2 regions of the Bradyrhizobium sp. LeoB3 genome follow, and region 2 is predicted to be linked to the other one. Evidence: riboswitches for the same ligand, from Rfam matches in the RefSeq annotation. Region 2 holds a riboswitch; the other holds the start of a gene.
The links. A riboswitch is a leader RNA that binds a small molecule or an ion and turns the genes downstream of it on or off. The one in region 2 is predicted to bind S-adenosylmethionine.

Region 1 (14,176 bases), on a different contig from region 2:
AGTAACCGGCGAGCCCAGCCGCGGTTCCTGTGCCTACAAAATCAACCCGCCGTCGACGACGATGGTCTGGCCGATGATGTAGGCGGCGAGCGGTGAGGCCAGGAACAGCGCGGCACCCGCCATGTCCTGCGGCGTGCCGAGCCGCCTCAGCGGAATCCGCTCCAGCGCGCCTTCGAGCCGCTTCGGGTTCGCGGTCGTCACCTTGGTCATCTTGGTATCGACCAGGCCCGGTGCGATGCCATTGACGCGGATGCCATCCTCGGCCCAGGCCTCCGCAAGCGTCCGCGTTAACCCGACCGCGCCGGTCTTCGAGGCGTTGTAGGCGGGATTTCCCATCGTCGAATGATAGGCGGCGGTCGAACTGACGATGATGAGCGAGCCCTTGCTCGCGCTCAGCATCGCCTGGAATTTGGTCGCACACGCCATCAGGCTCATGAGGTTGACTTCCATGACCTTGCGAAAGCCCTCCATCTCGAACTCGCCGCGGCGGTAGATCACCGCGCCTTGCGCCAGCACCAGCACATCGAGCCGGTCGAAGGTCGGCTTGAATTGCTCGATCGCACGAGCGTCGCCGACGTCGAGCTGCGAGTACTCCAACCCGTCCAGATGCGAACCTTCCTCTGCCGAATAGTCGCTCGCCTTGGCGCGCGTGCCGCAGACATGCACGCGCGCGCCCTTGGCGCGGAATGCTTGCGCGATGCCGTTGCCGATGCCGCTGGAGCCGCCCACCACGAGAACCTGCCTGCCGCTGAAATCGAGCTCGTTCATCGCACGTTTCTCCCTTGCTTCTTGCTTGTTTGACCTGTCTGCGGATCGATGCCAGCCTTGTCAATCCTGCAACCTGTTCCCTCCATCCCACTGGTCACACGATGTCCAAATTCAAACAGCTCAGCCGCTCGGTGAAAGGCTTGACCGTTCTCGTCACCGGCGCCGCCAGCGGCATGGGCCGGGCCACCGCGCTAGTGTTCGCCGCTGAGGGCGCCAATGTCGCCGTCACCGACATCACCGCCGAAGGCACGGAAACGGTCGCGCAGGAAATCGGCAAGAGTGGAGGGACGGCAAAGGCGTGGGTGCTCGACGTCGCCGATCGCAATGCAATCCCGGCCGTGATTGGCAGCGTCGCCGCGCATTTCGGCGGGCTCGACATCCTCGTCAACAATGCCGGTATCTCCGTGCGCGTCGCAATCGACGACGACGGCTATGATGACGCCTGGGCCAAGGCGATCGCGGTGATGCTGACCGCGCATCAGCGCATCATCCGCGCCGCTTTACCGCATTTGCGAAAATCGAAATGCCCGCGCATCGTCAATATCGCTTCCACCGAGGCGCTCGGCGCTACCGCATTGCACAGTCCTTATTCCGCGGCGAAGGCCGGCGTCACCGGGCTGACACGCTCGCTTGCCGTGGAACTGGGCCGCGAGGGCATCACTGTGAACTGCATCTGCCCGGGCCCGATCCGCACCGGGATTACCGACCGGATTCCGGAAGAGCATAAGACGATCTATGCCAAGCGCCGCACAGCGCTCGGCCGCTATGGCGAGCCGGAGGAGGTCGCGCACATGACCTTGAGCCTGTGCCTGCCGGCGGCGTCGTTCCTGACCGGCGCGGTGATCCCGGTGGATGGCGGGCTGATGGCGCGAAATGCGTGATGCGCTGCAACGTGTCCGGGCCGCCGCGTGCAAGGGGCCATGGGCCGGCGCCGCGTTGACTTGGCAACGTCACAGGATAGCCTTTCCTCAAACGAAGCGGAAAAACCGCCTGCACATGAGGAGAGAACGCCATGGCCATCGCGATCCGGCAGCTTCATCCGCATTTTGTCGGCGAGGTCACAGGCCTCGATCTGCGAAAGCCGCTGACCAGGCAGGAAGCGATCGAAGTCGAGGCGGCGATGGACAAATACGCCGTGCTCGTCTTCCACGACCAGGACATAACAGACGAGCAGCAACTGGCCTTTGCGCTGAACTTCGGCGAGCGCGAAAACGCGCGCGGCGGCAACGTGACCAAGAAGGCGGATTATCGCCTCTCCTCCGGGCTGAACGACGTCTCCAACCTCGGCAAGGACGGCAAGCCGCTACCCAAGGATCACCGCACCCATCTGTTCAATCTCGGCAACTGCCTGTGGCATTCCGACAGCTCGTTCCGGCCGATTCCGGCGAAATTCTCGCTGTTGTCGGCGCGGGTGGTGAACCCGAAGGGCGGCAACACCGAATTCGCCGACATGCGCGCGGCCTATGACGCGCTGGACGAGGAGACCAAGGCTGAAATCGAGGACCTGATCTGCGAGCACTCGCTGATGTATTCACGCGGCTCGCTGGGCTTTCTCGACTATAGCGACGAGGAGAAGGAGATGTTCAAGCCGGTGCTGCAGCGCCTGGTGCGGACCCATCCGGTGCATCGCCGCAAGTCGCTCTATCTCTCATCGCACGCGGGCGCGGTGCGCGGCATGAGCATGCCGGAGGGCCGGCTGCTGCTACGCGACCTCACCGAGCATGCGACCAAGCCTGAATTCGTCTATGTCCACAGGTGGAAGCTGCACGACCTCGTGATGTGGGACAATCGCCAGACCATGCATCGCGTCCGCCGCTACGACCAGTCCCAGCCGCGCGACATGCGCCGCGCAACCGTGGCCGGCACCGAGCCGACCGTCGCGCAGCAGGCGGCGGAGTAGCTGTTGTACGCAATCAACCCTCGTCATGCGCGGGCTTGACCCGCGCATCCATCACCTCTTCAAGAACGCAATTTTTGACCGATGGATTGCCGGGTCAAGCCCGGCAATGACAGCCTCACGCGTGGCCAGCTTCGTTCGAGAGCATGCCGACGTCGATGCCTATCTTGCGCAGGGCGCGGTCGTATTTGTCTTCGACGTCGTCGCCAAAGATCAGATCCGAATCGGCGTCGCAATGCAGCCAGCCATTGTGCTGGATCTCGTTTTCGAGCTGCCCCGGGGCCCAGCCGGCATAGCCCAGGGCCAGGATCGCATGCTTGGGGCCGGAGCCCTTGGCGATCGCCTTCAGGATGTCGACGGTCGCGGTCAGGCAGATATCGTCGTCGATATTCAGCGTCGCATCCTGGATGTAGAAATCGCTGGAATGCAGCACGAAGCCGCGGCCGGTATCGACCGGGCCGCCCTTCATCACCTTCATGGTCTCGGCATTTTCCGGCAATTTGATCTGGTCGGCCTTCTGGATGATGTCGAGTTGCACCAAGAGCCCCGGGAAATCGATGCTTCCGGCCGGACGGTTGACGATGATGCCCATCGCCCCCTCGGCGGAATGCGCGCACATGTAGATGACGGAGCGCTCGAAGCGGGGATCGCTCATAACCGGCATGGCGATCAGGATCTGGCCGTCGAGATAACCGCTGCCCGACGAATTGTCGCCGACGCCGGCCACCTTGCCGCGGGCGGTCTTTGGTGCTTTGCCTTCAGGAGTCATCTGAAAGGCCTCCATGCTGATTTGATATCCTGATATTGGGTGAGGCTTCTGTCAATCAAGCAGAGCGCCGTATTCGCGCCATCCATCACACGCAATTCAATGGTTTACGCAATAACCAGGCGGTAAAGACGTTCCATGATCGCCATAGTTCCCATGCGGGCTGCGCTCGGCCTGCTAGCCACTCTTTCAGTCGTCTGGCCTGCGACGGAGGTGCATGCCGAGGATTCCTCGCCCTGGCAGCGGGACGCCCATTCGGCGGTACGGCTGCTTGCAGGTTCGCGTAGCGGCGCGGTTTTGCTAGGCGGTATAGCCATCCAACTCGAGCCCGGTTGGAAAACCTATTGGCGTACCCCCGGCGATTCCGGTGTGCCGCCGCGTTTCGATTTCTCGAAGTCGGAAAATGTCGACGCGGTGACAGTGTTGTGGCCGGCGCCTATGAAATTTGACGACGGCGCCGGCGGCACCTCGCTCGGCTACAAGCACCAGGTGGTGCTGCCGCTTCGGATCGTCGCCAAGAGTGCGGACAAGCCGCTGACGCTGCGCGCCAACATTAACTATGCGGTGTGCGAGAAGCTGTGCATCCCTGTGGAGACCAGCGTCGAGCTTGCTTTTGCGAGCGTCGCTTCCACCGAGGACGGCGCGCTGTCATCCGCGCTCGACGCCGTGCCGAAGCCGGCCAATATCGGCGATCCCAACCCGGTGACGATCCGCGACGTCAAACGCAGCGGCAAGTCGACCGTGCTGGTCGATGTCGCCGCGCCCGAAGGCAAGGACGTCAGCCTGTACGTCGAGGGACCGACGCCGGACTGGGCCCTGCCGGTGCCGAAGCTCGAGCCGAACTCGCCGCCCGGGGTGAAACGGTTCTCCTTCGAGCTCGACGGCCTGCCGCCGGGCGCCAATCCGGACGGCGCCGCGCTGAAATTGACCCTGGTCGGCGGCGACCGCGCCTACGAGTTCAACACCAATCTGGAGTGATTAGGAATTAGTAGCCCGGGTGAAGCGCAAGCGTAACCCGGGGACAGTGGCCCCGCGCTGAAAGACGGGCCCCGGATTGCGCGGAGCCTGTCAACGGGCGCGCATCGCGCGACCCGTTGGCTCCATCCGGGCCACGGTTTCACCGTTATCCACCCAACCCATTCTTAACGTTTCGTTGATAGTTCAGGGCCCCTGTCGCAAACGCGCGGCATTTTGGGAATTTTCGCCTTGGCCGTGATGGACGCCCAATCCGCAACCGCTTCGCCCACGGGCATGATGGCGCGTATGCGCGGCCTGATCGGCGGCTCCGGCGAGGCATCCGTCACGCGGCGGCTCGCGGGGACGATCTTCGTCATCCGCGTCGTCAGCGCCGTCGCCGCCTATCTCTCGCAAATCCTGCTCGCGCGCTGGATGGGCAGCTCGGACTATGGCGTCTATGTCTATGTCTGGACCTGGGTGCTGCTGCTCGGCAGCATGATGGATTTCGGCATTTCGGCCTCGGCGCAGAAGCTCATTCCGGAATACCGCACGGCAGGCGAGCACGCGCTATTGCGCGGTTTTCTGTCCGGCAGCCGCTGGCTGACTTTTGCGGTGTCGACCGCGGTCTCGCTGCTGCTCGCAGGCCTCGTCAAGCTGCTGTCGCCATGGATCGGTACGGACACGGTCGTGCCGCTTTATATGGGCTGCCTGACGCTGCCGGCGTTCGTGGTCGCCAATACCCAGGACGGGATTGCCCGGTCGCATGACTGGATGCGGCTCGGCCTGATGCCGCAATTCATCGTGCGCCAGGGACTGATCATCGGCTTCACCGCGGGCGCCGTCGTGCTCGGCTTCGATCTCGGCGCCACCGCCGCGATGCTCGCCAGCGCCGCGGCGGTGTGGATCGCCATGATCGGCCAGATGCTGGTGCTGAACCGCCGCCTCGCGGCCCACCTCGAGCCGGGCGAGAAGGCCTACGACATCAGCGGCTGGCTTGCGGTCTCACTGCCGATCCTGCTGGTCGAAAGCTTTTATCTGCTGCTCTCCTACACCGATGTGCTGGTGCTGCAGCAGTTCCGCTCCTCCGAGGAGGTCGGCGTCTACTTTGCCGTGGTGAAGACGCTGGCGCTGGTGTCCTTCATCCACTACGCGATGTCGGCGACGACGGCGCATCGCTTCGCCGAATACAACGCGCTCGGCGACAAGGCGCGGCTATCGGCCTATGTCGCCCATGCGATCCAGTGGACGTTCTGGCCTTCGCTCGCCGCGACCATCCTCCTGCTCGCCTTTGGCAAGCCGCTGCTGTGGCTGTTCGGGCCGCAATTCGTCATCGGCTACGACATCATGTTCCTGGCCGCCATCGGCCTCGTGGTGCGCGCTGCAATCGGCCCGGTCGAACGTCTGCTCAACATGCTCGGCCACCAGAAGATCTGCGCGCTCGCCTACGCGCTCGCCTTCGTCATGAACCTGGTGCTGTGCGTCGCACTGGTACCGCGCTTCGGCGGCCACGGCGCCGCCATAGCGATATCGACGTCGCTGAGCTTCGAGACCGTGCTCTTGTTCTGGATCGTCCGCCGGCGGCTCGGGCTACACGTGCTGGCGTTCGGGAAGATCGGTTCCAGCTGATAGCAATCCCGGGCCGCGCCACATGTAATCGCAGCGTGACCGCAGCAGACCTGAAAGATCTTCTGGAACGCGTTCAGGCGTGGCCGAGGCTACGCAAGAGGAGCTTGCTGCCGTTGCGGAGCAAAATCGAGAGTGAACTGCGAGGCGACGCCTATGTCGTCACTTGCGGCAAACTGTGCGCGATCGACGACGCCATAGCCTCGATCGATGCCGACGACTTTGCGACCGACCGCGAAGTGGAGCGAAGCGAAGCAATCCATAGCGCCGCAAGTGGAGGCATGGATTGCTTCGCGGAGCCTGTCGTCGGGCGCGCATTCGCGCGACCCGTTGGCGCGCAATGACGGAGGCTGTCATTCCGGGGCGATGCGAAGCATCGAGCCCGGGATGACGGTGGAGAGTGTAGCGGCTAATTCGTCGGCATCACGTAGGCGTAGATACGGCCGCGGGAGACCGGGGCTTCGCGGACGCGGTTGCCGTTGTTGCCGGAGATCATGATCGGATTTCCCTTGGCATCGATGCCAGTGATGATGCCGACATGGCCGCCGCGGCGGCCCCGCGACATCACGGCGATGGCACCGACCTGCGGGCCGGAGACTCGCTGCCCGTAACGGGCGAACGAGCTCGCCATGTCGGAGCCGGTGCCGCGATAACCCGAATGCTGCAGCACCATGTTCATGAAGCGCGCGCACCACAGGCTGCCGCGGCTGGTCGGGTTGCCGCCGAGGTGACGGCGGGCTTCATCGACGATGTTCGACGAACCGAAGCTTGCCGCCTGCTGAGGCTCCGGCGACAGACTCGCATTGCTGTCGGCAAGGCCTTGCGCCTGCATCTGTGCGACGCCGCGCTCAAAGCGCGAGACGCGGACCCTGCGCCAGTGGTGAGCGCGGGCATGGTGATGCTTGGCATGATGACCGGCATGATAGGCCCTGGCGTGGCGCCCTGCGCCGTGATGAGGCCGTGCCGAAGCGGGAGAAATAGAAGCGACGATAACCGTCGAACACAACGCCAGCGCCAGAATTCGAAGCAACCGGCGGAACGCACGCAACTGAACCATACTTCCCATTTTTTCCTTCTGTTACACCCCCGTTTTCCCCGGTGCGCCCGTCTGTGGATGACATCTGGATGACAGCCGCAGCGCGTTTTGTGCCGCTCAATGTGGCAAGACAAAGATGTCGTGCCGCGCTGCGGCGAAAAATTGCAGGACGATTTCACGAACATTTGGAGGCGAAAAAGGAAACGAGGCCGCCGCATTGCAGCCGTGAAGGTTAATTGCGATCCTCGCCGCGCAGGCTCACAAGAAGGAAAAGGTTAAAATGCCCTATGCCGTCGCCAAGGATAATGTCCGCCTCTATTTCGAAGAGGTTGGGAGCGGAACGCCGATCATCTTCCTGCACGAGTTCGCGGCCGATCACACCAATTGGGAGCCGCAGATGCGTTATTTCTCGCGCGGCCACCGCTGCATCGCCTATTCCGCGCGCGGCTACACGCCTTCCGACGTCCCGCCATCGGCCGAGGTCTACAGCTACAAGCATTTCTACACCGATGCGCTCGCGGTGCTCGATCATCTCGGCATCGCCCACGCGCATTTCGTCGGGCTGTCGATGGGCTCCTATTCGTCGCTGCAGGTTGCGCTGAATGCGCCCGAGCGCGTGATGTCGATGACGCTCGCGGGCGTCGGCTCCGGCTCAAGTCTCGAACACCTCGACGCCTTCCGTGCGCAATGCCGGGCCAATGCCGAGCAGTATGAGACGATTGGATCGGAAGCGGTCGCCAAGGTGACGCGCGAGGCGCCGGGCCGGATTCCGTTCCTGGTCAAGGATCCGCGCGGCCATGCCGACTTCTATGCCGCACTCGCGCGCCACGATGCCAAGGGATCGGCCAACACCATGCGCAGCTTTCAAGGCGGCCGGCCCTCGATCTACACCATGGCGGAAGCGATCGGACGCGTGCCGACGCCGGCGCTGATCATCTGCGGCGACGAGGACGACAATTGCGTCGAGCCGAGCCTGTTTTTGAAGAAGCATTTGCCCGCGGCGGGGCTGACGTTCTTCCCGAAATCGGGACACGTGCTCAATCTCGAGGAACCAGCGCTGTTCAACGAGATGGTCGAGCGGTTTATTGCGTTGGTGGAAGCGGGAAGGTGGCTGCAGCGCGATCCCAGGTCGATGGTGTAACCGTCATTCCGGGGCACGCGAAGCGTGAACCCGGAATCCATTCATCCACGTGTTTTGCGGCGCAATGGATTCCGGGCTTGCGCCTTCGGCGCATCCCGGAATGACGAGGGGAGGTGCTCGCGGCAACAGTTTAGCCTGTCATTCCGGGGCACGCGAAGCGTGAGCCCGGAATCCATCGAGCCGCAGAGTTCGTGGAGGAAATGGATTCCGGGCTCGATGCTTCGCATCGCCCCGGAATGACGGAGGAGAGGTCTTCCGGAATGGCGGGGAGAGTACTCAGCGTCCCTTCCCGCCCCTGCTCAGCAGGAACACGCCCTGTTCGCCGAACATGTTCCAGACCCACCACGGCAGGTTCAGCGGCACCGGGCGGCCGTAGAGGTCGAGCGCGACGGCGCGCTCCATCTTGACGTGGATCTCGTCGCAGAGCTGCACGAAATCCTTGATGGTGCAGAAATGAATGTTGGGGGTGTCGTACCAGGTGGCCGGCAGATTTTCGGTGCGCGGCATGTGCCCGCCGATCAAAAGCTGCAGCCGCATCTTCCAGAAACCGAAATTCGGGAACGAGACGATGGCGCGGTGACCGATGCGCAGGAGATTTTCCAGCACAGCCTTCGGCTGCCGCGTCGCCTGCAGCGTCTGCGACAGGATCACGTAGTCGAACGCATCGTCGGGATAGTTGCCGAGGTCGGTGTCGGCGTCGCCCTGCACCACCGCGAGTCCCTTGGCGACGCAGTGGTTGACGCCTTCGCGCGACAGCTCGATGCCGCGGCCATCGATGCCGCGACTCTCCAGAAGCTGCAACAGATCGCCGTCACCGCAGCCGACGTCGAGCACGCGCGACCCGGGCTCAACCATTTCGGCGACGAGAAGATGGTCCGGACGAAGGCTCGTGCTCGCCTGCGGCGCCAAGCCGGGCAGCGGCAGAGCTTGCTCCTGAAGCGCCATCACTTAAGCCCCGCATCGCCAAGGCCGCGCGACTTGCCCGCCGAGTGCAGGAAGGCGCGCGAGATGTCGAAGAATTCGGGCACATCGAGCAGGAAGGCGTCGTGACCCTTGTCGGTCTCGATCTCCGCGAACGAGACCCGCGCGCTGGAGGCATTCAGCGCATGCACCAGCGCCCGCGCTTCCGACGTCGGAAACAGCCAGTCGCTCGTGAACGACACCACGCAGAAGCGGGTCTCGACGCCGCGGAACGCCTGCGCCAGCACGCCATTGTGGTCGGCGGCGATGTCGAAATAGTCCATCGCGCGCGTCAGATAGAGATAGCTGTTGGCATCGAAGCGCTCGACAAAGGACGAGCCCTGGTAGCGCAGATAGCTCTCGACCTGGAAGTCGGCATCGAAGGAGAATGTCGGCAACTCGCGATCCTGCATCCGCCGCCCGAACTTGCGATGCAGCGCCGCGTCAGAGAGATAGGTGATATGCGCGGCCATCCGCGCGACCGCGAGCCCGCGATGCGGATGCGTGCCCTGGTCGACATAGCTTCCGCCACGCCAATCCGGATCGGCCATCACCGCCTGCCGGCCGAGCTCATGAAAGGCGATGTTCTGCGCCGAATGCCGCGTCGAGCAGGCGATCGCGAGCGTCGAGAACACGCGCTCCGGATAGGCCGCCGCCCATTGCACCGCCTGCATGCCGCCCATGGAGCCGCCGACCACCGCGAACAGCGTCTCGATGCCGAGTTGGTCGATCAGCATCGCCTGCGCACGCACCATGTCAGGGATGGTGATGATCGGAAAATCCAGGCCCCATACCTTGCCGGTCGCAGGGTTCAGCGAGGCAGGGCCAGTCGAACCCATGCAGCCGCCAAGCACGTTGGAGCAGATGATGAAGTATCTGGAGGTGTCGAGCGGCCGGCCGGGGCCGACCATGGTCTCCCACCAGCCAGGCTTGCCGGTCACCGGATGCAAATTGTTGACATGCTGGTCGCCGGTCAGGGCGTGGCAGACCAGAATGGCGTTGGAGCGCTCGGCATTGAGCTCGCCATAGGTCTGATAGGCGATCTGGAACGGCGCGAGGTCGATGCCGCAGTCGAGCTTCAACGGCTGATCCATGCCGAACTTCGCCACCAGCGAGGACGGATGATCGGCCTCATGGGCGCGATCCTCACCCTGGATCGACGGACTCTTGATCGACTGCACCTTGGTCATTTGTGGCGCCTTCCTCCGACGCGGAGGTCCCGGACAGAAATCAGGCCATGAAAAACCCGGCCTGAACAAAGGTTCGGCCGGGATCGATCTGTCCCCGGCCTGTTTAGCGAATTCTTTAACGTGGCTGCAAGCCGGCCGGCTCAAATGACCACGGAGTGCTGGGAAAGTAGTCCCTTACCCGGCCTGCGTCAAGGCAAGTGGGGCCGTTAACCTAACCGTGACCTTTAGGCCGAGCTTGCGCCATCTGGCCCCATGGGACAGAACGGGGGCTCGCACTTTCTCCCTCTCCCCGCCCTTGCGGGGAGAGGGTTGGGGTGAGGGGCTCTCTCCGCGAACACGGTACCAGACGGATTCGCGGAGGCTCCCCCTCACCCGAAATTCAAGCTGCGCTTGAATTTCGACCTCTCCCCGCAGGCGGGGAGAGGTGAAGAGTCTGCTTGCTGATTGAAGAGAAACGACGGGCCCTAGCATGTCAAAACCGCCTCCGGCGCCGCCCTCGCTGGCCGAGTTGCGCAAAGAGATCGACGCGATCGATGAGCAGGTTCATCACCTGTTGATGGCGCGTGGCGACATCATCGACCGCCTGATCAAGGTGAAGCAGACCCAGGAAGTCGGCTCCGCATTCCGGCCGGCGCGCGAGGCCTCCATGATGCGCAGCCTAGTCGAGCGCCATCGTGGCATCCTGCCGCTCGACACCATCGAGAGCATCTGGCGCGTCATCATCTCGACCTTCACTTATGTCCAGGCGCCGTTCTCGGTGCATGCCGATGTCTCGGTCGGCGAATCCATGATGCGGGATTCGGCGCGCTTCCATTTCGGCTTCGTGGTGCCTTACGTCTCGCATTTCAGCGCGCAGGCGGCGGTCGAAGCGGTGGCGAAATCGAAGGGCGACCTCGCGCTGGTGTCGGCCATTTCCAGCCGCACGCCATGGTGGATCGACCTCGAGGCCGAGGGCGCGCCGAAGATCATCGCGCGATTGCCGTTCCTGGAGCGCGCCGATCATCCCGCGGCGCTGCCCGTGTTCGTGATCTCGCGCGTCGCTGACGATGCGATGGTGACCGAAGTCGAGATGTGGAGCGTGCGCGTTTCCGGCTGGAACGCCGAGATCGCCCGCGCGCTGGCCCCGCTCGCTGAAATCGTCGCGGTGCCGGACACCGCCTTCGACGGCGCGGCGCTTTTGGTATCGGTCGCCGGCCGCGGCTTCGAGGAGATCAAAATGGCCCTGATCCGCGCCGGAGCCTCGGTGCGCTCATCGGCCCTCGTCGGCAGCCACGCAACGCGCTATATGGTGCCCCCCGCCCCTACAATCCGGAGCTAGAGAGTTAGAGATGTCCCGCCCCGTGCCGAATCCCGGCATCCTCGATATTGCGCCCTACACCCCCGGCAAGAGCCCGGTGGCGGAACCGGGGCGCAAGGTGTTCAAGCTTTCCGCCAACGAAACGCCCTTCGGTCCCTCGCCGAAGGCGATCGAGGCCTATAAGCACGCCGCCGAACATCTCGAGGACTATCCGGAAGGCACCTCAAAGGTGCTGCGCGAGGCAATCGGCCGCGCCTATGGCCTCGACCCGAGCCGCATCATCTGCGGCGCCGGTTCGGACGAAATCCTCAACCTGCTCGCCCACACCTATCTGTGCGAGGGCTCGGAGGCGATCTCCACCACCCACGGCTTCCTGGTCTATCCGATCGCGACCAAGGCGAACGGCGCCAAGAACGTGGTCGTGCCGGAGACCGACTACACCGCAAGTGTCGATGCGATCCTTGAGGCGGTCACGCCGCGGACCAAGCTGATCTGGCTCGCCAATCCGAACAACCCGACCGGCACCTATCTGCCGTTCGACGAGGTCAAGCGCTTGCGCGCAGGCCTGCCGTCGAACGTGCTGCTGGTGATCGACGCCGCCTATTCCGATTACGTGGTGCGCAACGACTATGGCCTCGGTCTTGAACTGTGTGCGACGACCGAGAACACGGTCATGACCCACACCTTTTCCAAGATCCACGGGCTCGCGGCGCTCCGCGTCGGCTGGATGTTCGGCCCGGCGCATATCGTCGATGCGGTGAACCGGATTCGCGGCCCCTTCAACGTTTCTACTCCGGCGATGCTCGCGGCGGTGGCCGCGGTCGAGGACACCGCGCATGTCGAGATGTCCAGGGTGCACAACGAAAAATGGCGGAGCTGGGTGACGGACGAGGTCCGCAAGCTCGGGCTGAAGGTGACGCCGAGCGTCGCCAATTTCGTGCTGATCCATTTCCCGACCGAAAAGGGCAAGACCTCGGCCGAGGCGGACGCGTTCCTCACCAAGCGCGGACTGGTGCTGCGTGCCGTGAACAATTACGGCCTGCCGCACGCGCTGCGCATGACCATCGGCACCGAGGAGGCCAACCGCCTCGTGGTCGAGGGCCTGCGCGATTTCATGGATCAGAAGTGAACGCCGCGCCGCACTTTCAACGCATCGCGCTGATCGGCTTCGGCCTGATCGGCGGCTCGATCGCGCGCGGCGCGCGGGCGCAGGGGCTCGTCGGCGAGATCGTCACCACCGCGCGCTCGGAAAAGACGCGCGCGCGGGTCGCCGAGCTCGGCATCGTCGACCGCGTGGTGGAGAACAATGCGGAGGCGGTCAAAGACGCCGATCTCGTCATCCTCTGCATTCCCGTCGGCGCCTGCGGACCCGTGGCGGCGGAGATCGCGCCTTACCTGAAGAAGGGCACCATCGTCTCCGATGTCGGCTCGGTCAAGGGCGCCATCGTCAGGGACATGGGGCCACATATCCCTGCTGGTGTGCACTTCGTGCCCGCGCATCCGGTGGCGGGCACCGAGCACTCTGGTCCCGATTCCGGTTTCGCCGAGCTGTTCATCAACCGCTGGTGCATCCTGACGCCGCCCGAGGGCACTGAGGCGGGCGCGATCGGCAGGCTGCGTGACTTCTGGGCCGCGCTCGGCGCCAAGGTCGAGATCATGACGCCTGATCATCATGACCTCGTGCTCGCGATCACCAGCCATTTGCCGCATCTGATCGCCTACACCATCGTCGGCACCGCCGACGAGCTGGCGCAGGTGACGTCGTCGGAAGTGATCAAATTCTCCGCCGGCGGCTTCCGCGATTTCACCCGCATCGCGGCGTCCGATCCGACGATGTGGCGCGACGTGTTCCTGAGCAACAAGGACGCGGTGCTGGAGATGCTCGGCACCTTCAACGAGGATCTCTCGAAACTGACGCGCGCGATCCGCCGCGGCGACGGCGAAGCGCTGTTCGACCACTTCACCCGCACCCGCGCCATCCGCCGCGGCATCGTCGAGATCGGCCAGGATTCGGCCGCGCCGGACTTCGGCCGGCCGCATGCGAATCTGGAGAAGAAATAGCGCGGGACTTCGTAGCCCGGGCGGAGCCAACGGGTCGCGCGAACGCGCGCCCGATGACAGGCTCCGCGCAACCCGGGACAGCTTGCGATGCGGGCTGAGAATCCCCGGGTTGCGCTGCGCTTCACCCGGGCTACGGAAGCTAGAACAGCGGTGGGATTTGTCCGACCTTGATCGGGCCGAGCAGCACCGCGCCGTCGACGAAGCGCAGCGGGAAGCTGCGCGCCTTCTTGCCTTCGAGCATGGCTTCGCTGCCGAGCGAATTGATGCTGGCGGCAACGCCGACATTGGCGTTCTGCTTGACCATCTTGCCGAGACCAGGGACCGCGCGGTCGAGCGCGCCGAAGAGATTGTTGAGATCCTGCGTCTTCACGCCGGGCGCGACGCGGTCGAGCGTCGATTGCGGCACGCCCTCCTCGAGCATCTTCTCGATCCCCAGCGCCGGGACCACGCGCTCGAGGCCGGTGACCGTCATCTGCAATT
Region 2 (15,388 bases):
TGTTGCGCTTTGCCCATTTCCTGGCGCTGGCGGCCATCACCGTCCGCGTCCTGCCCCGGGATTGGCCGGGCCTGAAATCGCCCTGGCTGCGACCTTTGATCCTCTGCGGCCAGCACTCCCTTGAGATATTCTGCCTTGGTGTGTTCCTGGCATTTGCCGGGCATTTCATCTTGGCCGAGGTGTCCGGCGGCGCCGGAATGCACTTCCTGGTCAGCGTCACCGGGATTGTCATCATGTGCGCCATGGCGTGGGTGATTTCGTGGTACAAACACTCCGCCGACAAAGGTGCCGCGCGATACAAGAGCGCCGGCGGCAATGCCGACCTGGCGGGAGGGGCGGTATGAAGTCCGGCTTATGGACTATGCTAGGCCTGACATTGCTGGCCGGTTATCTGTCGGCGGCCCCGGCACGCGCCGGCGATCCCGAGCAGATCTGCGACGTCCCGGCCAATCTGCTGGCCACCGAGAGCTCGTTGCGCAAGGTCGCCGAGGCGGTGCGAAGCGGCCAGCCGCTGAATGTGCTGGTGGTCGGCAGCCGCTCCTCCACGATTCCCTCTTCCGAGGCCAGCGCGTACCCGGCAAAGTTGCAGGCTGCGCTGAAGGAAAGCCTGCCCAGCACGACCGTTAACCTGTCCGTAGAACTGCAGGGCGCCAAAACCACGGGGGATACAGCCGACACCCTCGTTAAGCTGGTGGAAGCAAAAAGGCCTACTTTGGTGATCTGGCAGACGGGAACCGTCGATGCCATCCGAGCTACCGATCCCGACGACTTTCGCAGCGCTCTGGATGCGGGAATTGGTGCATTGCAACAGGCGGGAACCGACGTGGTCCTGGTCAATCTTCAGTACAGCCCCCGCACCGAAAGCATGATTTCCGGATCACCATACCTAGATAATATGCGGGTGTCGGCGCACGAACATGATGTCCCGCTGTTTGATCGTTTCGCCATCATGCATCACTGGAACGATGCTGGTGATTTCGACCTGTTCAGCTCCGCCCACGGCGTGGAATTGGCCAAGCGGGTGCATGCCTGTCTCGGCCGTGCGCTGTCGAAATTCGTGATCGACGCGGCCCACCTCGGACCGGCGCAGCAGAACTAAAGGGAACCAGCGTTAATGAGGACCTACCGCCCTTTTTGTCGAAGCACATGGCTGGTGGCGGCCGCCGCCGTCACGGCGTCCATGCTCGTGACCTCGCCGCTGCACGCGCAAGTTGCGCAAGGTGACCAGCATGCCGCGCTTACTGACGGCGCGAAATCCCACCCCCCATCCGACAAATCGGAACCATCCACGCCGGCCATTTCGTCCGGTGCTGCGGCCGCCGCCGAGGCTGATGCCCAGAAGGGCATCGCTGGCAAGGCGATCGACAAGGTGAAGGAGGTCGCGAAGTCGGCCAGCGACATCTTCCGCCGCGTGCCCTGCCTGCCGCCGAAGGGCGTCTCGAAAACGATGGGCTCGCTGCCCCACGTCGCGAGCAAGCTTGCCTCGGGCCAGCCGGTCACGATCATCGCCTTCGGCTCGTCCTCGACCCAGGGCTACGGCTCCTCGGCGCCGGAATTCACCTATCCAAACCGGCTCGCGGCGCAACTGCACCGGCAATATCCCGGCGCCGACATCCGCGTCGTCAACCGCGGCCGGGGCGGCGAGGACGCGCCGGAGATGATGCAGCGGCTGCAGACCGAGGTGATCGACGCCCGCCCGGACCTCGTGATCTGGCAAGTCGGCACCAATGCCGTGCTGCGCAATCTCGACCCCGGCGAGACCGAAAAAATGGTCGAGGATGGCGTGACGCGCATCCAGTCGGCTGGCGCCGACGTCGTGCTGGTCGATCCCCAATATTCGCCGCGCGTCACCGAGCGTGCCGCTAGCGCCAACAAGATGATCCGGCTGCTCAACCACATCGCCGAGCTCCGCCATGTCAGCATCTTCCCGCGCTTTGAAGTGATGCGCGACTGGCACGAGAAACAGTCGATCCCGATCGACAGCTTCGTGATCGCCGACGGCCTGCACATGAACGATTGGGGCTATGCCTGTTTCGCCCAGTTGCTCGGCGACGACATCATCAAGTCGGTCGGTCAGATCAAGCTCGGCGTCAACGTGCCGGCCGATGTGCGGACGTATCGGCCGATGTAATACCGCTGTTGCTGCCCACCCCGCTGTCGTCCCGGGTCAAGCCGGGACGACAGTGTGTGCGGAGTTCACACCGTCTCCAGCGCCTGGGCAAAATCCTCGATCAAATCGTCGGCGTGCTCGAGGCCGGCGGAGAAACGAATAAAACCTTCGCTGATGCCGAGTTCGGCGCGCGCGTCCGGCCCCAGGCGCTGATGCGTCGTGGTGGCGGGGTGGGTGACGAGGCTCTTGGCGTCGCCGAGATTGTTGGAGATGCGCGAGATCTTGAGCCCGTTGAGGCAGCGGAACGCGCCGGCCTTGCCGCCCTTCACCTCGAACCCGATCAGGGTCGACCCCGACCGCATCTGCTTCTTCACGGTCGCTGCCTGCGGATGATCGGCGCGGCCCGGATAGATGAGCCGCGTGATCTTCGGATGGCTTGCGAGCGCATCCGCGATCTTCGCGGCCGTCTCGGTCTGCGCCCGGACGCGCACCGCCAAGGTCTCCAGCCCCTTCAGCAGTATCCACGCATTGAACGGCGACATCGACGGCCCGGTCTGGCGCAGGAAGTTATGGATATGCTCGGTGATGAACGCCTCGGAGGAGAGGATGATGCCGCCGAGGCACCGTCCCTGGCCGTCGATATGCTTGGTCGCGGAATAGACCACGACGTCGGCGCCGAGCGACAGCGGGCTCTGCCAGATCGGGGTGGCGAACACATTGTCGACGATCAGCCGTGCGCCGCCCTGATGCGCGATCTCGGCAATCGCGCCGATGTCGAGCACGTCGAGCGTCGGATTGGTCGGGCTCTCGAGGAAGCAGGTCTTGGTGTTCGGCCGGATCGCCTTTTTCCACTGGTCGAGGTCGAGCCCGTCGACCAGCGTCGACTGGATGCCGTAGCGCGGCAAGAGGTCCTCCACGACGTAGCGGCATGAGCCGAACATCGCTTTCGAGGCCACCACGTGATCGCCGGCCTTCAGCGGCGCGAGGATCGCAGTCGTCACCGCCGCCATGCCGGTCGCGGTCGCGCGCGCAGCTTCCGCGCCCTCGAGCTCGATCATGCGGCGCTCGAACATCGAGACGTCGGGGTTGGAGAAACGCGAATACAGGAAGCCGGGATCCTCGCCCTTGAATCGCGCCTCGCATTCCTCGGCCGTGGCGTAGACGAACCCTTGGGTCAGGAATATTGCTTCGGACGTCTCGCCAAATTGTGAGCGTAGCGTTCCGGAATGAACCAGCCGGGTTTCGGGGCGGTAGCGTGTAGCTGCAGACATTAGGACCTCCAACGTGACCATTTTCGTCCTTGGGAAAATGGTCACAAAAAAACCGGCCTGAAGGGCCGGGATCGCTGAGGTCCCCGGCCTGTTTAGCGACTTATTTAACGTGGCTGCAAGCCGGCCGGCTCAAATCACCACGGGATAAGTCATGCTGATATTCGTTCCCGCCCTTTCCGTCAAGGCGGGCATCGGCTAACCGATAAAATCCATTTTTTGGGCCTTTTATGGCTCTAAGCCGTCTTGAGGGACCGCGTCTGTGTCGTTCGTACTGCAAGACGATGCCAATGGGATCCTGCCCGACCGCATGATCGCGGCGATGGCGGACGCGGGCCTGATCCTGCCGGCCTATCCCTTCGTGGAGAGCCAGATCCAGCCCGCGAGCCTCGATCTTCGCCTCGGCGACATCGCCTACCGCGTGCGCGCGAGCTTTCTGCCCGGTCCCGACGCCACCGTTGCCGAGCGCATCGACGAACTCAAGTTGCACGAGATCGATCTCGCCGACGACGCGGTGCTGGAGACCAATTGCGTCTACATCGTGCCGCTGCTCGAGAGCCTCGCACTGCCGCCGGAGATCGTCGCAGCTGCGAACCCGAAGAGTTCGACCGGGCGGCTCGATGTCTTCACCCGCGTGATCGCCGACGGCACGCGCCGTTTCGACATGATCGGGGCCGGCTATCACGGCCCGCTCTATGCCGAGATCAGCCCCAAGACGTTTCCGATCCTGGTGCGCGAAGGCTCGCGGCTGTCCCAGGTGCGCTTCCGCACCGGCGATGCCATCCTCAGCGCCGACGAGCTCGACGCGCTGCATGACGCTGAACGCCTGGTCGATATCGACGATGCCGATCTCACCAATGGCGTCGCGGTTTCGGTTGATCTCTCGGGCGAGAATTCCGGCGGCTTCGTTGGCTATCGCGCCAAGCGCCATACCGGCGTGGTCGATGTCGATCGCCGCGGTGGTTATCCGGTCGATGATTTCTGGGAGCCGATCCGGGCGCGCCCCGACGGCAGCCTGATCCTCGATCCCGGCGAGTTCTATATCCTCGCCTCGAAGGAAGCTGTGCAGGTACCGCCGGACTACGCCGCCGAGATGGTGCCGTTCGATCCTTTGGTCGGTGAATTCCGCGTGCACTATGCCGGCTTCTTCGATCCCGGCTTCGGCTATGCCGGCGCCGGCGGTCAGGGCGCCCGCGCCGTGCTGGAAGTGCGCTCGCGCGAAGTGCCGTTCATCCTCGAGCACGGCCAGATCGTCGGCCGCCTGGTCTATGAGAAGATGCTTGCCCGGCCCGATGCGATGTACGGTCAGCGCATCGGCTCGAACTACCAGGCCCAGGGCCTGAAGCTCTCCAAGCATTTCAGGGTGTGAGCGCGAAATTTCCTGTTGCTCATTTGGTACGGTTAGCCCTGAATCACAGATTACATTCGTTGTGACCACCATAACGACACAAAGACGTCGTGGCCTATCTCAGGGGCCGACGGCTTGATGGGTGGTCGGTGGATTACACTGTAACCTGTTTCGAGGTCATTGCGGCTTGGCTGGCCTTCAATGGGCTTGTTGCCATTGCACTGACCTATTGCGCCCCGGGTGAGCGCCGTTGGCGCCGTCAGCGATCAGAACCTGTCGACCGCGGTCGTAGCCGCCACCATTCGGAAGGGGAAACGACAATCTTGATCGTGTTCGAGGCTACGTAGCGCTCGCTTGATCTCACACGACGCGGGTTGTGGCCTGGACGCATCGACAGTGCCGGAAATGTTCCCCTGCGGTCGAATCTTTTTGACTGATCAGGGGTGAGATCATCCACTAAAGGCATGTTTGATGCCGTAATTTCATGTCTGATTATATTGAGCGTCGGTATTCTTATCGCCCATGCTATCGACGCACTGCGACCCTAGTGGCCGAGTGTCGTCGCCGGACATTTGAGGTATGCTCGGCACATGCAGGATAGCGACACCCTGTTCGACGCCTTGCGCCGCTCGGCCGACCCCGTCGTGGTCGATGCCGTCGGTAATCTCGTCCAGAATGGCCGTGACGAGGAACTCGCTCGGCTCAATGCCGTGGCCTTCGCTGCCGGCAGCGGCCTGGACGAGGAAAAGGTCATCGCGGCCCTTCTGCACGCATCGCGGCTTGGGCTGTTCGAGATGTCCTGGAACATTCTATGTCCGAGTTGCGGCGGCATCCTCGGCGCCAACGCCACGTTGCGGAGCGTGCAGAAGGAGGACTACCACTGCGCTTTCTGCGGGGTGGCGAGCGAGCCGGTGCTGGACGAAACGGTGGAGGTCAGCTTCACGGTCAGCCCACGGATTCGCCGCATCGCCGCCCACTCTCCGGACCAACTCGGCTTCTGGGACTATCACCGGCAGGTCTTTTTTGGGACGGGGGTCGTCTCCCCCAAGCCGGACGCGTTCGCTGAGCTCGCCAGTAAGGCTGTGTTGGAGACGATCGAGCTGCACGCCGGCGAACGGATGATTCTGGCTCTGCAACTTCCGGCGCAGCCCGTGATCGTCTTCGACCCGGTGACCCATAGTGCCCATTTGATCGAGACCTCAGGCGAACCGACGGCGGAACGCCGCGAGCTCTCGATGATCTTCATGAACGCCCCTACCGGCCTCAGCCGCATCACCCTGTCTCCGGGTCCATTGCGTCTTCTGCTGGACAACCGAACGGAGCGCCGGATTCTGGTCGGCGTCTATGTGACGGGCCCGGAGCTGGAGCGGCTGATCGGCGGCCGCCGCCCCTTCCTTACCGCCAAGCGATTGCTGACGAACCAGACATTCCGCGACCTCTATCGGACGGAGAGCCTCGACGTCGAGCAGCGGCTCAAGATCATGAGCCTGACGTTCCTGTTCACGGACCTGAAGGGGTCGACCGACCTGTACGATCGCGTCGGCGATCTCGTCGCCTATGATCTGGTGCGCTCGCATTTCCAGATCCTGAACGAAATCGTGGCGTCTGAATCCGGCGCCGTGGTCAAGACCATCGGTGACGCCGTAATGGCGACCTTCCCGGTGCCGCACCGCGCCGTCTCCGCCGCCCTCAAGATGCGCGATTCGATGCGAGCGCTGAATGTCCGGCGGGGCGCGGAGGAATTGATCCTGAAGATCGGGATTCACGAGGGGCCCTGTCTTGCGGTGAACCTGAACGACCGGCAGGATTACTTCGGCCAGACGGTGAACATCGCATCGCGGGTGCAGGCTTTGGCCACAGGCGACAGCATCTTCGCCACCCAGGCGGTGGTGCAGGATCCGGAATCGGCCCGACTCATTTCGTCGCGCGGGGTGGATGCCCAACCTCAGGTGATGACTCTCCGCGGTGTCGGCGAGCGCATGCCCATCTTCGCGATAAGCTGACCAGAGCACTTTAGCCCGGTTGACCGCCAGCGGCGACATGGTTTTCCGTTGCGGCCGGGGACCGACGTCGGACGGGCTTCACAGATTAGAAGCCTGCCGGCTTGCCTTTCTGGTTCGGCGAAACACAGTTCTGGCAGATATTCAGTTTGCGCCTGAGCTGATCGTCATCAGCCCGCTGGCGCGCTGCTTCTTCCTCCCAGTTCGTGGATTTTGACGCCGAACCTTGCGCCGTTTCGTCCCTCCGCTTGCGGGCCGTCCGTTGCTGCGGAAGAGAAGGGATGGCTTCCGCTGGAGGCTGATAGAAGCCGTCTATATCGGTGGGGCCCAACGAGCCCTGCTGGGCATAGCAGCGCTCGCCGCATTGGCAGGATACTGCGGCCAACAGTAGGCCAGCATAGATGAGCTTCATGGACTCCCCTCCGGCACAATAAGGACCACCGGGCCGTGGCGGCAGCGATGCTCTTATAGCAGCAGTTTCTCAAGTCCCGTCGATGCGCGCGATGGATTATGGCGGCATCGGACCGGGCCCCCGCGACCCGCGCGGCCTTGGGCCCGAGGAGTCGCGCAAAATCTGTCTTGGAAACGACCGTCGAGGAATTTGGCGAACTCCGTCAGCCCTGGCGGACGCCGGGGCTGGCGAAAGCGAAGCCCTGACGAGAGCCCGCCGCGATCACATTGGCGGGCCGCTCCAGTCGAAGCGACAAGTTGAAATTTCGGGATTGGCCAAGCTTTGCACGGCCGACCATTCCTCGTTCAACCGCCTTTCGACAAACCCACGCTCAAGATCCGTAAGATTGGTCGCCAGCAGCCGCCGGTATCGGCTGATGTTGCTGTCATGGGCCCGCAGACGGGCGACTTTCTCGTCGGTCATCGAGCATCCATATGCAAAAGAAATCAATTTTGAGGCTACCAAAATACCGTCGTTGCTTGACGCCTTTATGAAGCTTTCGATCAGCTCGCTCTGAGCGTTCGGCAATTCACAAACTGCACCGCCGGGCTCGAAATACGGTCTCCCGGCGGCGTTTGTCTCAATTGGTGCCCTTGCAAGTACGATCAGGGCCCGTTGCAATCACCCGCTGGCGATGCGGGGTGGCCGCCTACGCGTTGGCGCCGCCGTCGATGGTAAGCTCGGTGCCGTTGATCGAGCGCCCCTCCGGCCCAGCGACGAATGCGACCAGCGCTGCGACGTCCTCTGCCTTGCCGTAGCGGGGGATCGCCATCCGGGCCCGCTGGGCGGCCGCCTGCTCGCCTTCGGCGGGATTCATGTCGGTGTCGGTCGAGCCCGGATGTACGATGTTGACGGTGATGCCGCGGCCGCCGAGATCGCGCGCCAGGCCCTTTGTCCACGCGATCAGCGCGGATTTGCTCATCGAGTAGAGGCTCATGCCGGGACCGGGCACCTGGGTCGCCAGATTGCTGCCGATCGAGATGATGCGGCCGCCTTCGCCCATGTGCGCTGCCGCCGCCTGAGATCCGACCACCACAGCGCGGACGTTGACCGCGAGCGTCGCATCGATGTCTTCGAGGCTGAGTTCGTCGATCGGTCCGCCCCTGAAGATGCCGGCATTGTTGACGAGGATATCGAGACCGCCGAGCGCCTCGGCGGCTTGATCCACGGCCGTCTTGACCGCGGCGGCATCGGCGCTGTTGGCCTTGATCGCAAATCCGCGCCGGCCCAAGCGCTCGATCTCGGCGACCACCGCCTGCGCCTTGTCGGCCGAACGTTCATAGGTGATCGCCACGTTCGCGCCATCGGCGGCGAGCCGCCTTGCGATCGCGGCGCCAATCCCGCGGCTCGCGCCCGTCACCAACGCCCGCTTTCCCTGCAATGCGCTCATGTTCCATCTCCATTTCTGTGTTGATCGATACAGAAATAGGTTGGTTGCGCCGGGCGGTCAAGCTGATTATGTAGTGAAGAACACAGAAATCGGGTGGACGGATGGTCGAACGAGGTCGCCCCAGGGGCTTCGACAAGGATGCGGCGCTCGCGCGCGCCATGGAGGTGTTTTGGGTCAAGGGCTATGAAGGGGCGTCGATGACCGATCTCACCACGGCGATGGGGATTGCTTCGCCAAGCCTCTATGCGGCCTTCGGCTGCAAGGAAGAACTGTTCCGGCAAGCGCTGCAATTGTATAGCGCCACCGAGGGGCCTGAGATCTGGGATGGCATCGCTCGCGCGCCGACTGCTTTTGAGGCGGTGGAAAGCTATCTCATGCAGACGGCGAGGGCGTTCACGCGACGGAACCGGCCGACGGGGTGCCTCGTGGTGCTATCGGCGCTGCATGCGACCGAGCAGTCCGAAACGGTGCGGCGCGAGCTGATGGCGATGCGCACGAAAAACGTCGAGGATCTGCGGCAGCGCCTGCAGGAGGGCGTGGTATCAGGCGAGATATCGGCAAGCGCCGATCTCGCGGCGATCGCCCGATACTACGTCACCGTGCAACAGGGCATGTCGATCCAGGCGCGCGACGGCGCGACGCGGCGAGAGCTTGAACGCGTTGCGCGCGCGGCGCTCGCCGCATGGAAGCCCTTGACCAGCGCGCCTGGCTAATTCGCCGGCAATCGTCCCCGTCGTTCTTTCGGGGTGCGACCTACTTTGCGAGCAGCTCGGTCAGGTCGGTCGAGCTCGAACAGCGCAGCTCATCGATTTGCCGGGCCAGCAGCGACGCGCTCGCCCTCAGCGCTTCCAGCTTCGAGGCCTCGGGATGCTGTTTTTCGAGTTCGGTGATACGGTCATTGAAGCCGGTCAGCTCATTCTGGAGCCGCGCGATCTCTGCCGTGGCGTCGGTGGACACCACCGGCGCAGATAGTCTGGTCGCCCGCATAACCATCTCCCCAAGTATGGTCGATGCTTCGTGAACCGAATTCGTGGCGAGACCGAGAAGCCATTTGGGCGAGGATGCGACGGCCGCGGGCAATGTTTGCGTTCGCGTGCAGCAAAGCCACAGTAGGAACCTTGGCCGGAGCGTTTTCGAGCGAAGTGGACACCGGTTCGTGTGAAGAAAACGCGTCAAAACGGGAATCCAGAGCTTCGGTTCTGATTCAATCAGAACCGAAGCTCTGATCGATCCGATCGCTATTTCGCCGCCGAATGCGTCGCCGGCGTCACGCGCCAGACCGTGTTGCCGACGTCGTCGGCGACGAGGAGCGCGCCGTCCTTGGCAATGCGGACCCCGACGGGACGGCCCTGGGCCTCGCCCTTGTCGTTGAGGAAGCCGGTCAGGATATCCCGCGGCGGCCCTGCGGGCTTGCCATTCGCGAACGGCACGAAGATCACCTTATAGCCGGAGCGTGGCTTGCGATTCCACGAGCCGTGCTGGCCGATGAAGGCGCCGCCGGCCATGTCCTGCGGAAAAAGATTCCCAGTGTTAAATGTGAGTCCGAGCGAGGCGGTATGCGCGCCGAGCGCATAGTCCGGCACGATCGCCTTTGCGACCAGGTCCGGCCGCTGCGGATCGACGCGGCTGTCGACATGCTGGCCGAAATAGCTGTAGGGCCAGCCGTAGAAGCCGCCATCCTTCACCGAGGTCATGTAGTCCGGCACCAGATCGTTACCGAGCTCGTCGCGCTCGTTGACGGTGACCCAGAGCTTGCCGGTCTGCGGATTCCATGATGGGCCGTTCGGGTTGCGCAGACCGGAGGCGAACACACGCCACTCGCCGCTCTGGCGATCGACTTCGAGCACGGCGGCGCGATTGGCCTCGGCCTCCACGCCGTTCTCGCCGACATTGCTGTTGGAGCCGACGGTCGCATAGAGCTTGCTGCCGTCGGGGCTCGCGGTCAGGTCCTTGGTCCAGTGATGATTGATGGTGCCAGCGGGGAGCTCGGTGAGCTTCACGCCGGCCGCGTCTATCTTGGTATCTCCCTCGTGATACGGGAAGCGCATGATCGCATCGGAGTCGGCGACATAGAAATCATTGCCGACCAGCACCATGCCGAAGGGCGAATTCAGGTCTTTCAGGAAAATGCTGCGGGTTTCGGCGACACCGTCCCCGTCGGCGTCGCGCAGCAGCGTGATGCGGTTGGCGCTCGGCACGCCGGCCCCGGCCCATTTCTGCGCCTGCTTGTAGATGAAGCCCTTGACGCCCTTGCCGTCGTCCGGCTTCCGCGGTGCGTTGCTTTCGGCCACCAGCACATCGCCATTCGGCAATATGTAGACCGTGCGCGGATGATCGAGCCCGGTCGCGAACGCGTTGACGGCCATTCCGTTGGCGGCCATCGGTTTGGTGCCGGCGGGCCACGGATTCGGCGTGGCGATATCGACGGTCGGGATCAGCGAATGTTCGGGCGGCGGCAGCGCCGGCGCGGCCCCGTAGCTCTGCGCGACGGTCTTGGTGTCCTCCGGGTCATTGCAGGCGGAAAGCGACAGCGCCAACGCGCCGATCGAAATTGCCACGAGCAGATTCCTGCGCATGGATGGGCTCCCTAAAGATGGTGCAGGGACAATCCGTTGCCCGGTCGAATGTTCTTATCGTTCGGCGTGAATTTCGTGTGGTGGGACGGGAGGCTACCCACCTACAATCGCGCAGGGGGCCCCTGCGCCGGGCGCACGTGGAATTGATCGCGGCCGTGGTAGGGAAGCACCGCGCCGCGGCAACCAGACCGCGTGCTTCGGGAGTGGAAATGCCTGATATCGCGGTTGCCGAAATACCTGTCGACGAGGAAGAGCGCCCGCTGCCGCCGCCGGTGACGGCGCCGGCGCGCAACCGCCTGCTCGACGGGCCGATCCTGCGCACGCTGTTGTGGCTTGCCTGGCCCAACGTGATCGCGCTCTCGGCCGGCACCTGCGTGGTGATCGCGGAGACCTCCTATATCGGCCGGCTCGGCGTCGAATCGCTGGCCGCGATGGCGCTGGTGTTTCCCTGCGTGATCCTGACCATGACCATGTCGGGCGGCGCCATGGGCGGCGGCGTGGCCTCCGCGATCGCGCGGGCACTTGGCGCCGGCGAGACCGAGCGCGCCTCCACGCTTGCGGCGCATGCGCTTCTGATCGGCATCAGCTTCGGGCTGGTCTTCATGCTGGGCATGCTGATCTTCGGGCCGCATCTTCTGGAATTGCTCGGCGGCCGCGGCAACGTGCTGGCGCAGGCGATTGCTTACAGCCAGATCTTCTTCGGCGGCGCCGTGCTGCCGTGGCTGATGAACACCATGGCGGGCGTGCTCCGCGGCACCGGCAACATGAAGCTGCCCTCGACCATGATCCTGTCGTCCGCGGTGTGGCAGATCATCCTGGGCGGCACGCTTGGCCTCGGGCTCGGGCCGATCCCGCAATTCGGCATGCGCGGCGTCGCGGCGGGCTCGCTGATCGCCTATTCGATCAGCATTGCCGTGATGGGCTGGTACCTGTTCTCCGGCCGCGCCCGCGTCGTGCCGAAGCTCAGGGGATTGCGCATCCAGTGGGCGATGTTCATCGACATCCTGAAGGTCGGCGCCATCTCCTGCTTCTCGCCGCTGCAGTCGGTTTTGACCATCAGCATCTTCACCCACATGCTGGCGAATTTCGGCACCGCGATCCTGGCCGGCTACGGCATCGGCGCGCGGCTCGAATTCATGCTGACGTCGCTCGCGTTCGCGACCGGCATCGCCTCAGTGCCGATGATTGGCATGGCGGTCGGCGCCGACCGTATTGCGCGGGCGCGGCGGATCGCCTGGACCGCGGGCACGGTGTCGTTCGTCTCGGTCGGTGCGATCGGCACCTTCCTCGCCATCTTCCCCGACCTCTGGGTCAACCTCTTCACGGGTGATCCCGCCGTGCGCCTGGCCAGCCATCAATATCTGTCGACGGCGGCGCCGATGTACGCTTTCATCGGGTTGGCGATGTCGATGTTTTTCTCCTCGCAAGGCGCGGCGAAGGTGCTGGGCCCGGTGCTGGCGCAGACCGCGCGTCTGCTGTTCATCGCCGCCGGCGGCTGGTGGCTCTCGACGCATGAGGCGACCGCGCAGAACTTCTTCATGCTCGCAGCCGCCTCGATGGTCGTGCTCGGCGTGCTCTCATGCGCAAGCGTGGTGCTGACACGCTGGGGCCCGAAGCGCGCGCCGATTGCGAAGGTAAGTCCCGCGCTGTCCTGACACAGGTTCATCACACCGACTCTCGCCCGAGCTTGTTCTGCATCGCACTGACGCCAAGATCCATCTGGGAGGAGATGTAGGGCGCGATCTCGTTCGGCAGCACATCGGCGATCCATGTCACGCGGCTGCGGGAATCGCCGTCGGCGAACACCTGGATGGATGCGCTGTGCTGCTTCAGCCGCTCGCTGACGACGGCATAGACCAGCCGCCGCCGCGCGTCGTCGCAGTCGACGAACAGTTCACGCGCGACCGTGCCGTTGGAGAAGGTGACGATGCGGGCATCGCCGTCGAGCTTGGTGTCGAGCACGAAGCCCGGCACCAGGCGCGTATGCAGCGCGCCGAAATCGCGTAAGGCATCCCATACCTGGTCGGGATGCGCATCGATGATGAATTCCTTGTGGATGGATGCCATGGGGTAATTCCTTTGTGAAGTCGCGTAGGGTGGGCAAAGCGAAGCGTGCCCACCGTCAAGCTCTCTGCTCGTAATGGTGGGCACGCTCCGCTTTGCCCACCCTGCGATCGCGGCTTACGCACACACCGCCTCGACATTGTTGCCGTCGGGGTCGATCAGGAACGCCGCGTAATAGGTCGGGCTGTAATCCTTGCGATGGCCGGCTGCGCCGTTGTCGCGGCCGCCGGCTTTCAATCCTTCGCTGTGGAATGTCTTGATCGCCTCGTGGTTCGGCGCGCGGAATGCGACATGGGCGCCGCCATTGCTCTTGCCCTTGTGCAGATGCAGCCACAGCGCCGGCTCGCCCTTCGGGCCGAAGCCGGCGCCACTGTCATCGCGCGAGCACAGGACATAGCCGAGCGGGGCAAGCGCTGCGGTATAGAAACGCACGCTGGCGTCGAGATCGCCGACGCGCAGTCCGATATGGTCATACATGATCGTTCTCCAGTGCTTTAGGCGCGCCTGATGACGCGCTGGACTGGAGGAGGCTAGCTAGTGCAGCGCCAGCCGTTCTTGGAAAATCTTGCGGTCGCCGCGCGACGCTTTTCGGAACGCATGCGGCGAGACGCCGGCGGCGCGGCGGAACGTGCGCACGAAATTGGAGAGATCGCCGAAACCGACGTCGTAGGCGATCTCGGTGACCGAGCTGTCGTCATCGGCCAAGCGGCGCGCCGCGTGGCGCAGCCGCGAGCGCACGAGATATTGATGCGGCGTCACGCCGAGGACGTCCGAGAACAGCCTGAGGAAATGGAACGCGCTGATGCCGGCCTGATCCGCCGCATCATCCAGCCCGATTTCTTGCTGCGAATGCGCATCGATCCACAGCGCGGCCTCGACCGCGCGGCGCCGATCGCGCAAGGCGGCTGTCACCGGCTTCGCCGCGCGCCCCGACACCACCTCGACGAAGCGGTTGGCCAAGAGATGGCCGGCCTCGTCAAGGCCGATGTCGCTGTTGCCATCTGCTGCCGTTTGCGCGAGTTCGCCCAGCACCATCAATTCCGGCAGCGGCGGCACCGATCCGATCTGCCAGACCGCGCGGCTGTCGCCGATCGCCTGCACCAGCTCCGGATGCAGGTAGAACGACAGGCATTCGTCGCCGCCGACATGGTCATGGGTGCAGGTATATTCGTCGCCGGGATGGCCGACCAGGATCGCGCCGGTCACCAGCTCATGGAAACGGCCGCGGCAATGGCAGCCGAAGCTGCCCTTGCGGACATAGGAAATCGAATGCGCATCATATTGTTCGGCAAACGGTTTCTCGCCGGGCACCGCGGTGCAGCGGAACTCGTTCACTGCAATGCGCTCACGCTGCAACAGCGGCCTTCGGATCATGCCCTAGGACTTAGCGATGCGCCCGCCGCGGCGCAACGCCCCAAGCAGCCCACCCGGAATCTGGACGTTTTCCGTTAAGGAGAACGCCAGAGGCGGCTTGGCGAAAGCCCCAGTCTCGGCTAATCAGGTGCGGAAAGCGAGATCCGCGGGCGTAGTTCAATGGTAGAACGGCAGCTTCCCAAGCTGCATACGAGGGTTCGATTCCCTTCGCCCGCTCCAATCCCTCGCGTCAGCCGACATCGAATTTGACGCCCTGCGCCAACGGCAGTTTGCGCGAATAGTTGATGGTGTTGGTGGCCCGCCTCATGTAGCCGCGCCAGGCGTCGGATCCGGATTCGCGGCCGCCGCCGGTTTCCTTCTCGCCGCCGAACGCGCCGCCGATTTCGGCGCCCGACGGGCCGATATTGACGTTGGCGATGCCGCAATCCGAGCCGACTGCGGACAAGAAGGTCTCGGCCTCGCGGATGTCGGTCGTGAAGATCGACGATGCGAGCCCCTGCGGCACCCCATTGTGGCTGGCGATCGCCTCGCCAAGATCGCGGTAGCGCATCACGTACAGGATTGGAGCGAACGTCTCGCGCGGCACCGGGCCGGTTTGGGCCGGCATCTCGACCAGGGCAGGCGCAACGTAATAGGCGGCTTGTGATTGATGATCCACGCGGGTGCCGCCATGCACCTTGCCGCCGAGCGAGGTTGCTTCCTCCAGCGCACGGCCCATCGCCTCGAAGGCGGCTGCATCGATCAGCGGGCCGACCAAAGTGCGCGACTCGCGCGGGTCGCCGATGGTGACGGAACGGTAGACGCGGC

Region 1: linked by a shared signal. The riboswitch ahead of metX (homoserine O-acetyltransferase MetX) and the one ahead of ACZXDY_RS30725 (O-succinylhomoserine sulfhydrylase) in region 2 are both predicted to bind S-adenosylmethionine.

The regions. Positions count from the first base shown of each region.
Region 1 covers NZ_JBVBEF010000131.1:471-14,646, forward strand. The annotation lists gene ACZXDY_RS40780 (SDR family NAD(P)-dependent oxidoreductase) at 34-768, opposite strand; gene ACZXDY_RS40785 (SDR family NAD(P)-dependent oxidoreductase) at 870-1,649, shown strand; gene ACZXDY_RS40790 (TauD/TfdA dioxygenase family protein) at 1,781-2,668, shown strand; gene ACZXDY_RS40795 (YqgE/AlgH family protein) at 2,784-3,434, opposite strand; gene ACZXDY_RS40800 (protein-disulfide reductase DsbD domain-containing protein) at 3,570-4,409, shown strand; gene ACZXDY_RS40805 (lipopolysaccharide biosynthesis protein) at 4,638-6,014, shown strand; gene ACZXDY_RS40810 (hypothetical protein) at 6,128-6,355, shown strand; gene ACZXDY_RS40815 (TIGR02594 family protein) at 6,421-7,068, opposite strand; gene ACZXDY_RS40820 (alpha/beta fold hydrolase) at 7,328-8,188, shown strand; gene metW (methionine biosynthesis protein MetW) at 8,465-9,133, opposite strand; gene metX (homoserine O-acetyltransferase MetX) at 9,133-10,338, opposite strand; SAM riboswitch at 10,421-10,500, opposite strand; gene ACZXDY_RS40835 (chorismate mutase) at 10,808-11,656, shown strand; gene hisC (histidinol-phosphate transaminase) at 11,667-12,764, shown strand; gene ACZXDY_RS40845 (prephenate/arogenate dehydrogenase family protein) at 12,761-13,696, shown strand; gene ACZXDY_RS40850 (DUF2125 domain-containing protein) at 13,836-14,176, opposite strand, start outside.
Region 2 covers NZ_JBVBEF010000062.1:32,839-48,226, reverse strand. The annotation lists gene ACZXDY_RS30740 (OpgC domain-containing protein) at 1-344, shown strand, start outside; gene ACZXDY_RS30735 (SGNH/GDSL hydrolase family protein) at 341-1,099, shown strand; gene ACZXDY_RS30730 (SGNH/GDSL hydrolase family protein) at 1,115-2,131, shown strand; gene ACZXDY_RS30725 (O-succinylhomoserine sulfhydrylase) at 2,197-3,381, opposite strand; SAM riboswitch at 3,453-3,532, opposite strand; gene ACZXDY_RS30720 (2'-deoxycytidine 5'-triphosphate deaminase) at 3,689-4,747, shown strand; gene ACZXDY_RS30715 (DUF5939 domain-containing protein) at 5,317-6,729, shown strand; gene ACZXDY_RS30710 (hypothetical protein) at 6,815-7,138, opposite strand; gene ACZXDY_RS30705 (hypothetical protein) at 7,400-7,600, opposite strand; gene ACZXDY_RS30700 (SDR family NAD(P)-dependent oxidoreductase) at 7,827-8,567, opposite strand; gene ACZXDY_RS30695 (TetR/AcrR family transcriptional regulator) at 8,669-9,280, shown strand; gene ACZXDY_RS30690 (hypothetical protein) at 9,321-9,554, opposite strand; gene ACZXDY_RS30685 (PQQ-dependent sugar dehydrogenase) at 9,806-11,143, opposite strand; gene ACZXDY_RS30680 (MATE family efflux transporter) at 11,353-12,798, shown strand; gene ACZXDY_RS30675 (SRPBCC family protein) at 12,809-13,210, opposite strand; gene ACZXDY_RS30670 (VOC family protein) at 13,325-13,684, opposite strand; gene ACZXDY_RS30665 (helix-turn-helix transcriptional regulator) at 13,742-14,581, opposite strand; tRNA gene ACZXDY_RS30660 (tRNA-Gly) at 14,727-14,800, shown strand; gene amaB (L-piperidine-6-carboxylate dehydrogenase) at 14,811-15,388, opposite strand, start outside.